Linked DNA regions of Thermobifida alba. The protein of the gene in region 2 interacts with the protein of the main gene of each other region in a pairwise test. Links are inferred from orthologs where the notes say so. Each region holds a gene or a part of one and is shown on either strand. Other genes may lie near its edges.

What was found. Proteins that work in one complex are often made in the same cells at the same time.
Region 1: the proteins of dnaN (region 2) and rpe interact in binary tests that used the Escherichia coli proteins (3 or more experiments, as listed by UniProt). The link is inferred for Thermobifida alba from one-to-one orthologs.

Annotation. Positions count from the first base shown.
Region 1 is NZ_CP051627.1:475,800-479,998, reverse strand. The notes cover bases 1-2,713. They hold rpe (ribulose-phosphate 3-epimerase), read right to left. Parts: upstream 1,835-2,713; coding sequence 1,166-1,834; downstream 1-1,165. Other genes in these bases: FOF52_RS02165 (RsmB/NOP family class I SAM-dependent RNA methyltransferase), read right to left, coding at 1,878-2,713; FOF52_RS02175 (riboflavin synthase), read right to left, coding at 162-779; pnuC (nicotinamide riboside transporter PnuC), read right to left, coding at 1-165. Outside these bases: more of FOF52_RS02165, read right to left, coding at 2,714-3,311; fmt (methionyl-tRNA formyltransferase), read right to left, coding at 3,399-4,199. UniProt on the Escherichia coli protein: Catalyzes the reversible epimerization of D-ribulose 5-phosphate to D-xylulose 5-phosphate.
Region 2 is NZ_CP051627.1:3,854,473-3,857,439, reverse strand. Bases 93-2,967 are described here. They hold dnaN (DNA polymerase III subunit beta), read right to left. Parts: upstream 2,164-2,967; coding sequence 1,021-2,163; downstream 93-1,020. Other genes in these bases: dnaA (chromosomal replication initiator protein DnaA), read right to left, coding at 2,929-2,967; gnd (phosphogluconate dehydrogenase (NAD(+)-dependent, decarboxylating)), read right to left, coding at 93-959. Outside these bases: more of gnd, read right to left, coding at 78-92. UniProt on the Escherichia coli protein: Confers DNA tethering and processivity to DNA polymerases and other proteins. Acts as a clamp, forming a ring around DNA (a reaction catalyzed by the clamp-loading complex) which diffuses in an ATP-independent manner freely and bidirectionally along dsDNA.

The DNA.
Region 1 (4,199 bases), 3.4 Mb from region 2 along the record:
CCCGGTGAGCTGCACCGGCCAGGTCCAGATGGTGCGGCGGATCGCCAGCGCCACGGTGGCCAGGGCGGCGAGGTTGCCGACCAGGTCGGCCCAGCGCACGTGCTCGCCGAACAGGGTGAACCCGGCGTAGGCCCACTCCAGCCACGCCGCTCCCGAACCGTTCACCGGGCACCGCCCACGCGCTCGCCCAGCAGGCTCTCGACGTACTTGGCCACGATGTCGACCTCAAGGTTGACCCGTGTGCCCGCCGCGGCGAAGCCGAGGGTGGTCTCCCGCAGGGTGGTGGGGATCAGGCTCACGGTGAAGGAGTCGTCGGTGCGCGCCGCGACGGTGAGGCTGACCCCGTCCACGGCGATGGAGCCCTTCTCCACGACGTAGCGGGACAGGTGCGGCGGAAGCGAGAAGGTGACGGTCTCCCAGTCCGTGCCGGGGACCCGTTCGGTGACGACGCCGGTGCCGTCCACGTGGCCCTGCACGATGTGGCCGCCCAGCCGCGCCGAGACCTTGGCCGCGCGCTCCAGGTTCACCGGGGACCCGGCGGTGAGGGCGCCCAGGTTGGAGCGGTCCAGGGTCTCCTTCATGACGTCGGCGCCGAACCGGCCGCCGTCCAGTTCGGTGACGGTCAGGCACACCCCGTTGACCGCGATGGAGTCGCCGGGTGAGGCGTCCGAGGTGACCTCGGGACCGTGGACGACGAGCCGGACCGCGTCGGTCGCGTCCCCGCCCACCGGGACGGTGTCGACGATGGTGCCGAGTTCCTCGACGATTCCGGTGAACATGCGAGAGCCTTCCCCCAAGCCTGGTCAGGCTCCGGGGTAAGGCGACGTCAGTCACCACTGGACCGCGGCGGGACGCCGCAGCGGGCGCCGCACTGATCCGACACGTACTACCTCCCATCCGGACTTTCACCGTCGGTACCGGAATTCCACCGGTTCAACCAGCCGATGGCTTCGGCCGGGTCGCGGACTGTCACCGCCGGTTCGGACTTTCACCGACCCCGGAGCACGCGTTCGTACTTTCGCCAACAAGTGTGCCACGAGGGGGTATTCCGCCACCAGACCGGGGTCCGGTCACCGGGGCGGGGCCATGCGGCGGCAGCCGACCGGCGCGGACCGGTCGGCTGGGCGGAGGGGAGGGCGGGGAGGTGCCGCGCGGCGGGCGGCGGCTAGTGCCGGGCGGCCCGTTCCGCCAGCTCCCGCAGCTTGTCCACGGCCGCCGCCGGGTCCTTCTCCCCGTAGACCGCGGACCCCGCCACGAAGACGTCGGCCCCGGCTTCGGCGCACCGCTCGATCGTCTCGGCGCTCACCCCGCCGTCCACCTGGAGCCACACCGCGGCGTCGGCGTTGCGGATGAGCTCACGGGCACGGCGGATCTTGGGCAGCACCAGGTCGAGGAACTTCTGGCCGCCGAACCCCGGCTCGACCGACATCACCAGCAGCATGTCGATCTCGCCCAGCAGGTCCGCGTACGCGTCGACCGGGGTGGCGGGGTTGAGGGCCAGCCCCGCCCGGGCCCCGGCCGCGCGGATCGTACGCAGCGTGCGCACCGGGGCCTTGGCCGCCTCGGCGTGGATGGTGACGCTCTGCGCGCCCACCTCGGCGTAGGCCGGCGCCCACCGGTCCGGGTCCTCGATCATCAGGTGGCAGTCCAGCGGCAGCGACGCCGCCTTGAGCAGGGACTCCACGATCGGCAGGCCCAGGGTGAGGTTGGGCACGAAATGGTTGTCCATGACGTCGACGTGCAGCCAGTCGGCGGAACCGGCGACCGCTTCGGCCTCGTCGGCCAGGTGCGCGAAGTCGGCGGAGAGGATGCTGGGTGAGATCTGGATTGCCACGGAAGAAGAGTGTATTGGGGCTGGCCGCGCGGGTCGGACCGGCTCAGCGTTTGCGGATCAGGGCCAGGAACATCGCGTCGGTCCCGTTCCGGTGCGGCCAGAACTGCACGAAGCGGTCGACCGCGACGCCGGGCACTTCGGGCAGGTGGCGCGCGGCGTCGAGGAGCTCGGCGTCGTCCCGCCCGGCCAGGACCCCGGTGACCACGCCGCGGGTCTCGGCCAGGTGGGGTGAGCAGGTGACGTAGCCGACCACTCCGCCGGGGCGCGCCGCGTCCAGCGCCCGTTCCAGCAGGGCGCGCTGCAGCGGGACGAGTTCGGTGAGGTCGTCGGGGGTGCGCCGCCAGCGCGCCTCGGGACGGCGGCGCAGTGCGCCCAGCCCGGTGCACGGGGCGTCCACCAGGACCCGGTCGAAGACGCCGTCGCGCCACGGCGGCCGGGTGGAGTCGGCCACGACCACGCGGGCGGAGTCGCCGACCGAGCGGTGCACCGCGCGGGCGACCAGTCCGGCGCGTGCGGGCTGCACCTCGGCGGCCAGCAGGTGTCCGCCGCGTTCTCCGACGAGCCCGGCCAGGAGGGCCGCCTTGCCTCCGGGGCCGGCGCACATGTCGAGCCACCGCCCGTCCGCCCCGTCGACGGGGACGCGGCTCAACGCCAGGGCGACCAGTTGGCTGGCCTCGTCCTGCACCGCCGCGCGCCCCTGCCGGACCGTCTGCAGCGCGCCCGGGTCGCCCTCGGGCAGGACCGCCGCGTACGGCGAGTAGCGCGCGGGGGCGGCGCCCTCGTCGGCCAGGTCCGCGACCGTGGCACGGCCGGGCTTGGCGAGCAGGGTCACCAGCGGGCGCTCGTTGTGCGCGGCGAGCAGCCGCTCGGTCTCGGCCAGGCCGCCCGCGGGCTCCTCCCCCAGGGCCTCGGCGAGCGCCTGGACCACCCAGCGGGGGTGGCTGTGGGTCACCGCGAGGTGTCCCACGGGGTCGGTCCGCCGGTCGGGGGCCAGGGCGGACAGCCACTCCTCCAGGCCGCGGGCGCTGACCTTGCGCAGCACGGCGTTGACGAACCGGGAGCGGTGGTGGCCGACGACCCGGCGCGCCAGGTCGACGGTGGTGCTGACCGCGGCGTGCTGGGGCACGTCCATGGACAGCAGCTGGTGCGCGCCCATCCGCAGCAGCGGCAGGACCTCGGCGTCCACGGAGCGCAGCGAGCGGTCCACGCAGGCGTCCAGGACGGCGTCGTAGGACCCCTGGCGGCGCAGTGTGCCGTAGGTCAGTTCGGTGGCCAGCGCGGCGTCGCGCCCGGTGATCCCGCGCTCCCGGAGGAGGACCGGGAGCAGCAGGTTGGCGTAGGCGTCGCGGCTCTGCACCGCGTTCAGCACGTCGTAGGCGGCGCGGCGGGCCGGGTCGCGGGGGCGGCGGGGCTGCGGTACGGGGCCGCCGCGTCCGCGTCGGGTGGAGCGGTACGGGGATCGGGATCTCTCGGTCACGGTTGAGCCGCCTCGCGCCTGGTCGTGTCTGCACTGTTCACTGTGGTGGGCCCCACATCAACGAGGGTATCCCTCCGCACCGGTCCCTCACTGCTCCCCGAGGCGCTCGCCGTCGCCGGGGCGGACGCCGCGCGCCCAGTCCGCGGCGGGCATGGGCTTCTTGCCCTGCGGTTGCACGTCGCCGAGCCGCACCGGGTGGGTGGCGGTGCCGACCAGGACCTCCCTGCGGGTGACCGCGAGCTGTCCGGGGGGCAGGGCGGGGGTGTCGGCGCACACCCGGACCGGGCCGAGTTTGAGGCGGGCGCCGCGGAAGAGGGTCCACGCGCCGGGCGCGGGGGTGCAGGCGCGGACGAGCCGGTCGACGTGCAGGGCGGGGGCGGTGAAGTCGACGCGCGCGTCCTCGGGGGTGAGCTTGGGGGCGTAGGTGACGCCCTCGGTACTCTGCGGACGGGGGGCGAGTTCGCCCCTGGCGATGCCGTCCAGGGTGCGCACGAGCAGTTCGGCGCCCGAGTGCGCCAGGCGTTCCAGCAGCTCCCCGCTGGTGTCATGGGGGCCGATGGGTTCGGTGACCGTGCCGTAGACCGGTCCGGAGTCCAGTTCCGGTTCGATGCGGAAGGTGGTGGCCCCGGTGATGTCGTCGCCGTGCAGGACGGCGTGCTGCACGGGGGCGGCCCCGCGCCAGGCGGGAAGCAGCGAGAAGTGCAGGTTGACCCAGCCGTGCCGGGGGATGTCGAGCGCTTCTTGGCGCAGCAGCGCGCCGTAGGCCACGACCGGGCAGCAGTCGGGGGCGATGGCCCGCAGCCGGTCGAGGAAGTCGGGGTCGTCGGCCCGGGCGGGTTTGAGGACCTCGATCCCGGCCTCGGCGGCCCGGCGCGCCACCGGGCTGGC
Region 2 (2,967 bases):
CGGGTCCGCGCGGCCGTGTGCGCGAACCCGGGAGGTGCGGGGCGACCATGTCGTCCACAGGCTGTGGACCGCGGGACCTACTCGGCGGCCTTGGTCACCGCGTGTCCTCCGAACTGGTTGCGCAGCGCCGCGATGACCTTCATCGCGGGGCTGTCCTCCTGTCGGGAGGCGAACCGGGCGTACAGCGCGGCGGTGATGACCGGGGCGGGGACCGCGTGGTCCACAGCGGCCTGAACGGTCCAGCGCCCCTCGCCGGAGTCCTCGGCGTAGCCGCGCAGCCGGTCCAGTCCGGGGTCCTCCTCCAGGGCGCGGACCAGCAGGTCCAGCAGCCAGGAGCGCACCACGGTCCCCTCCCGCCAGCTGGCCAGGGTGCCGGGGACGTCCTCCACGATCCCGGAGGCGGCCATGAGCTCGTAGCCCTCGGCGAACGCCTGCATCATGCCGTACTCGATGCCGTTGTGGACCATCTTGACGAAGTGCCCGGCGCCGACCGCCCCGGCGTGCACGAAACCGCCGCCGCCGTCGGGGGTGAGTGCGTCGAAGAGGGGCTTGGCCCGCGCCACGTTCTCGGGGCTGCCGCCGACCATGATGCCGTAGCCGTTCTCCCGCCCCCAGACACCGCCGCTGACACCCGCGTCGAGGTACTCGATCCCGCGCCGGGAGAGCTCCTCGGCGTGCCTGCGGTCGTCCTGGTAGTGGGAGTTGCCGCCCTCGATGACGAGGTCGCCCTCCTCCAGCAGCGCGCCGAGCTCCCGGATGCTGCTCCGGGTGGGCTCGCCGGCGGGGACCATCAGCCAGACGATCCGCGGGGCCGACAGCCGCTCGACGAGTTCGGCGACGGACCCCACATCGCGCACGTCGGGGTTGAAGTCGAAACCGACGACGTCATGGCCCTTGTCGCGCAGCCGCGCGGCCATGTTGCCGCCCATCTTTCCGAGGCCGATCATGCCGAGTTGCATGCTCGCGTTTCCTTACTCGTACCCAGGTTGTGGATCGGTGGGGTGGCCGGCGCGGTCTCGGTCAGTTGGACAGCCGCACGGGCATGATCAGGTACCGGTAGTCCGACACGGTGCCGTCGTCGGCGGCCTTGCCGGTGATGACGGCCGGTTTGGTGGAGGTGGTGAACTGCAGGCGGGCCACGTCCGACTCGATCGCGTTCAGCCCGTCGAGCAGGAAGGTGGAGTTGAAGGCGATCTGGATGTCGTCGCCCTCCAGGTTCGCCTCCAGTTCCTCGACGGCCTGGGCCTCCTCGCCGGTTCCCGCCTCAAGCACCAGCCGGCCGCTGTTGAAGGCCAGCCGCAGGGGGGTGTTGCGCTCGGCGACCAGCGAGACGCGCTTGACGGCCTCGATGAACTCCGCCTTCTGCACCTCGGCCACGGAGTTGAAGGACTCCGGGAGCAGCTTGCGGTACTTGGGGAACTCCCCGTCGAGCAGCCGGGTCGTGGTACGCCGTCCCCCGCCCTCGAAGCCGATCATGCCCTCTCCACCGTTGTCCGCGGTGGACAGCGCGATGGACACCTGGGCTCCGCCGGTCAGCGACTTGGCGGTGTCGGCGAGGGTCTTGGCCGGGACGAGCGCGACCGCGGACACGTCGGGGTCCTCGGGGGTCCAGGTGAGCTCCCGGACGGCCAGGCGGTAGCGGTCGGTGGAGGCCAGGGTCACGGTGGAGCCCTCGATCTCCACACGCACGCCGGTGAGCATCGGCAGGGTGTCGTCGCGTCCGGCGGCGACCGCCACCTGGCTGACCGCGGCGGCGAAGGCGTCGCTGAGCACCGATCCGGTCAGCGCGGGCATGGCGGGAAGCGTCGGGTAGTCCTCCACGGGGAGGGTGAGGATCGTGAACCTCGCGCTGCCGCAGGAGACGACGACCTTGGCCCCGTCCGTGCTGACCTCCACAGTCTGTGGAGGGAGGTTGCGCACGATCTCGGCGAGCAGTTTGCCCGACACGAGGATCCGGCCCGGCTCGTCGATGTCGACGTCGACCGATACCTGGGCGGAGACCTCGTAGTCGAAGCTGGACAGCTTGAGCCGCTGCCGTTCGCCCTCGTCCTCGGCGTCCAGCAGCATCCCCGCGAGGACGGGCACCGACGGGCGGACCGGCAGAGTGCGAGCGGTCCAGGCGACAGCCTCCGCGAGCACGTCGCGTTCGACCCGGAACTTCACGATCGGTCTCTCTTTCCTCGACTACCACGAAACCGCCGACCGACGCCCTGGGCGCACGTGTCGGCGCTCCCGGGGCCGACGGACGGGAGCGTCCGCGTCGGGTTGTCGGTCAGAGCATCAGGGGTGAGTTCACCACGGTACCCCGATTCGGGCGCGAGTGTACGCCTGTCGGATGTCGAGTCGGAGCCGACTCTCCTGCGAAGACAGGGGTGGGGGAGGAGGCCGCGCGGAGCGGAGCGTTATCCACAGAAATGGGCCGAGCCCGTTTACTGAGCCACGAGATCTCTCTCTGTGGCGCAGTAGTAATAGGGGCTGTGGATACTGTGGACAACCCTTGTTTCCGCAGCTCACTGCAGAGATTTCTGTCCACAGAGCATGTGGACGATGCGTGTGGAAAACTCGGCGTCCTGTGGACGGGGAACGGTTGTCCCCAGGTCATCCACAAGTCGTCCACAGGTTATCCACGGCTTTACCCACAGATCCACTCATGGGATGACTGGATGTCAAGGTGGGTTATACACAGCGTATCCACAGGCTGTCCACAGGAAAACGTGACTTGTCCCCAGGGTTATCCACGGCTTATCCACAACTTGGGATGTGCTAGACGCCCGCCGGGAACAGCGGACCGGAGCGGGGTCCGGGAGCACGGGCCGCGACGAGGTGAGTGGATTCACAGTGGTGGCCGCGGCCTTGGTCCGCCCGTGACGCTTCCGTGGGGGACCGTCCCGGGGCGCGGACCAGGACGCGCCCCGGGGAGCAGCGGGGTCAGATGTTGTGGGACTGCTGCTTGATGCGGTTGGTGAG